One region of the Exiguobacterium sp. TDN 0502 genome, then DNA from elsewhere that is predicted to be linked to it. Evidence: predicted binding sites of a transcription regulator. Region 1 holds the regulator's gene; the other holds the start of a gene.

Region 1 (2,176 bases):
GGTGAACTTACGACAGATGTTACGCGAGAGCTCGTAGACGACATTGACGACCTGATCGAGGAAATACCGGTCATGCGAGACGATCAGGACGGCACCGCGGTAGCCGCTGAGATAACTCTCGAGCCAGGCGAGCGTATCGATATCCAGGTGATTGGTCGGCTCATCGAGAATGAGGAGTTCAGGTGCTTGCAGGAGCATCTTCGCTAAGGCGAGACGTGTCCGTTGACCACCGGATAACGTCTGGATCCGGCGCGAATAATCATCCGGATAAAAGCGCATCCCGTGCAGGACGGAGCGGATATTCGCTTCAAACTGATAACCACCGGCTTCTGAGAAGTCATGTTGCGCTTGATCGTATGTCTTCAGGAGACGATCGTAAGCGACCGGATCGTTCAAGATATGCTCCATGCCCATCTCGATCTCCATCCGGCGCAGTGTCCGTTCTTGCTCCTGCAGATGTTCAAAGACGGTCAGCATCTCGTTCCAGATCGTCTCATTCGATTCGAGACCACTGTCTTGCGCGAGATAACCGATTTTGACGTCTTTGCCTTTCATGATGTCACCGGAGTCGTGACTGAGTTCACCGGCAATGATTTTAAGCAAGGTTGATTTACCGGCACCGTTTCGACCGACGAGTGCGATCCGGTCGCGTTCTTGTACTTCGAGTTTGATATTTTCTAAAATCGGCTCGACGCCGAATGATTTCGAGAGTTGGTTGACTTGTAAGAGTATCATTTCCATCCATCCTTCCACCCTTTAGTCTATCACGAACAAAAGCACGCGGTCCTGCGGAATATATTATTTGTGACTCTATGTGAAGTGGTTTACAATCAAGGAGAGTAGAAAGCTTTTTGCAAAGATTTGGGTGCCACGATGGATGTGGCCGAAGGGGGAACTGCAGGATGAATGGACCAGACACAAAAATTCCACAAGCGACAGCAAAACGGTTGCCGCTATATTATCGTTTCATCCAAAGTTTATACAATTCAGGTAAGCTCCGCGTCTCTTCTGCTGAGTTAAGTGAAGCGGTGAAGGTTGATTCAGCAACGATTCGTCGCGATTTTTCCTACTTTGGGGCACTGGGAAAAAAGGGCTATGGATACAACGTCCAACACCTTTTGACGTTTTTCCGGAAAACCTTGAATCAAGATGAGGTGACGAATGTCGCCTTAATCGGGGTCGGTCATCTCGGAACAGCGTTTGCAAATTATAACTTTTTAAAGAATAATAGTACTCGGATAGTCGTTGCGTTTGATGCGGACGAAGAGAAGGTCGGAACAACGACGCATGACGTTCCAATCTATCATGTTTCGGACATGAAAGAGCAAATCGAAGCGAACCAGGTCGATGTCGCCATCTTGACGGTTCCGTCCCAGTTCGCACAGTCAGTAGCGGATGAGTTAGTCGAGTATGGTGTGACAGGCATCCTGAACTTTACGCCTGCACGATTGAACGTGCCGGCAAGTGTCCGGGTCCATCACATCGATTTATCGATCGAGTTGCAGTCGTTAGTTTATTTCATGAAGCATTATTCGCAATCAGCTGAAGGAGTGAAATCATAATGGAAAACCTTATCCCGCTCACACTAGGTATCGGACCTGCGAGCATCGGATTAATCGCAGTCGTCGCGTTGATCATCTTCGGACCGAAGAAGTTACCGGAGTTCGGTCGTGCTGCCGGTCAGACATTGAAAGAGTTCAAGAATGCCACAAACGGCATCATGGACGATGATAAAAAGGACGAACCGAAAGAGAAGTGATTGAATCATGGCGGTTGATCAAGAACAAAGCATGACGTCGCACCTCGACGAACTGCGAAAGCGGATCGTCTGGTCGCTCCTCATCGTCGTCGTCCTGTTCGCTGTCGCGTTTCCGCTCGTCCGACCGCTCGTCCGTTTCCTGCAAGCGGATTTAAAAGAGCTTGGTATCGGCTTGAATGCTTTCAACGTCGCAGATCCTTTAATGTTATATTTAAACCTCGCGTTCATCATTGCGCTGATCTTAGCGTCTCCGTTTTGGATGTACCAACTCTGGGCGTTTGTCCGTCCGGGACTGTATGATAAGGAACAAAAAGCAACATTGACGTATATTCCGGTCATCTTCTTTCTGTTTTTGTCCGGAGTAGCCTTCTCGTATTTCTGGTTGCTACCGTTTCTGCTTGAAGTCTCGACGGATCT
Region 2 (2,176 bases), on a different contig from region 1:
AAAGATCACGATCTTGTTTTGCCTCGTACTCGCGCTGACCGGTTATCGATTTCGTTTGTTGACAATGAGTGGAGCTGTCCTGACACTTGTAGTCGGCAGTGGTGTTTCAGTCGGTTTTGGTTGGCAAGGGTTGGCAGTACTCCTACTCTTTTTCGGTAGTTCGAGTCTATTATCGAAAGTCGGACGTTCGAAAAAACAAGTCGTCGACACGATCGTTGAAAAAGACGGTGCACGTGATGGCTGGCAAGTGCTTGCAAATGGTGGAGTGGCACTTTTCGCTGCACTTGCATACACCATGACGCAGGAAGCTTCCTATCAATTGCTCTTTCTATTTGTCATCGCAGCGTCGAATGCCGATACATGGGCTTCGGAAATCGGACCACTTTCTAAACGGGATCCATGGTCATTGAAAACCTTTCGGCGTGTACCGGCCGGGACGAGCGGAGCGATGTCTGTCATTGGTACGATTGGAACGATAGCAGGAGCTGCCTTTATTGCATGTACCGCATCGCTCATTTTTTCGCTACCGATACCGATGGCGGTTCTCATCACGTCAATCGGTGTCTTAGGCAGTCTGTTCGATACGATTTTTGGAGCCACCTGGCAACGCGTGTACCGCTGTTCGATTTGTGGTGAACTGACGGAAAAGCGGATCCATCATCAAACACCGACCTCTTACGTTTCCGGGATTCGCATTCTTGGTAATGACGCTGTCAATTTTTTGACGAGCGGGCTTGCAGGTGGGATCGGGTTTATCTTCGTTCGATTCTGGTGAGTGGAAATCAAGAGCATATGATTCCTTATGTTAGGATATCAATGTCACAAAATGGACAAATGTGATTAATTTCACATATACCAAAGTTTGTAGAAGGTGTTACAATTTGATTGTGAGGTAGTTAACAAACTCTGATGGCGAATGAAAGGGTGGACATAACGAATGGAATTACATGCGAAAGTGACACGTGTAGCATTAATAGGAGCAGGAGCAGTCGGTTCAAGTTTTGCATACCAAATGTCGACGGCTGGTTTATGCGAAGAACTTGTCATCATTGATGTCAACAAGGCGAAGGCAGAAGGGGAAGCGATGGATTTAAACCACGGAACCCCGTTCAGTTCTTCGCCGATGCGCATCTGGGCAGGGGATTACGCGGACTGCCGCGAAGCGGAAGTCGTCGTCATTACGGCGGGAGCCCCGCAAAAGCCGGGTGAGACTAGACTCGATCTTGTTGCAAAGAATGCGTTGATCATGAAGGAAATGATTCGTCAAATCATGGAGTCCGGTTTTGATGGAATCATCGTCGTAGCGTCCAATCCAGTTGATATCATGGCGCACTTAGCATGGAAGTATTCGGGTTTGTCAAAGTCGCGGGTCTTCGGCTCAGGAACGGTTCTGGATACAGCCCGCCTGCGTCAAATGCTCGGAGAATACTTTCATATCGATTCGCGTAACGCTCATGCCTATATTCTTGGGGAACACGGAGATACCGAGTTCGCAGCCTGGAGCAACAGTCGGATTTACGGAAAGACGATCGATGAGCTGCTTGCAGAGGATGATCGGTATTCACAGGCAGACCTTGATCAAATCTATATCAACGTCCGTGATGCGGCCTACCATATCATTGAGCGTAAAGGTGCAACCTATTATGCAATCGGTCTCGGTCTCGTTCGAATCGTCCGCGCGATTCTCGGAAATGAAAATTGTCTCTTGACCGTCGGAGCCCATGTCGATGGTCAATACGGCATATCAGGTATTCATATCGGAGTTCCCGCCATCATCAATCGGCAAGGCGTCCGTGAAATCATTGAAGTCTCCTTGACGGAAGAAGAACTAAAAAAATTCCATCATTCAGCTGATGTTCTACGTCAAACGTTAGAACCTGTCCTGCAAGGACGGTAAAGCAGTGTAACACGATAACACTCAATCGATGTTCATATGCATCGGTCGGGTGTTTTTTGCTTGAAATCATACATACCTAATAAAAAGAACAGGTACCCATTGCATACATCTCGTCTTACGGTTACTTGAGAGTTAGTAAGAAAACGAAAAAGAAAAAATCCAGGTTTTATTTTACTAGAAAAAGGTTAAGTAGAAAGGTAGGAGCATTTTTACGTGTTTTTAGTACGACATGAAACCCAAAAAGGAGAGAACCGACAGTCATGTATACTTTTCGAAAAT

What was found. The regulator Rex, encoded in region 1, represses fermentation and respiration genes when NADH is low (regulators of the CRP and FNR family bind a similar motif). The targets are predictions, from matches to a motif close to TTGTGAAATATTTCACAA.
Region 2: a site for Rex is predicted at 835-852, ahead of ACRPK8_RS05640 (L-lactate dehydrogenase). Genes of this name have one in related genera too.

The regions. Positions count from the first base shown of each region.
Region 1 covers NZ_JBOZGJ010000009.1:117,576-119,751, reverse strand. Annotated here, with positions in the region: gene ACRPK8_RS11030 (ATP-binding cassette domain-containing protein) at 1-735, opposite strand, end outside; gene ACRPK8_RS11025 (redox-sensing transcriptional repressor Rex) at 903-1,562, shown strand; gene ACRPK8_RS11020 (twin-arginine translocase TatA/TatE family subunit) at 1,562-1,759, shown strand; gene tatC (twin-arginine translocase subunit TatC) at 1,767-2,176, shown strand, end outside.
Region 2 covers NZ_JBOZGJ010000003.1:194,208-196,383, reverse strand. Annotated here, with positions in the region: gene ACRPK8_RS05645 (DUF92 domain-containing protein) at 1-775, shown strand, start outside; gene ACRPK8_RS05650 (5-formyltetrahydrofolate cyclo-ligase) at 1-2, shown strand, start outside; gene ACRPK8_RS05640 (L-lactate dehydrogenase) at 938-1,897, shown strand; gene ACRPK8_RS05635 (N-acetyltransferase family protein) at 2,158-2,176, shown strand, end outside.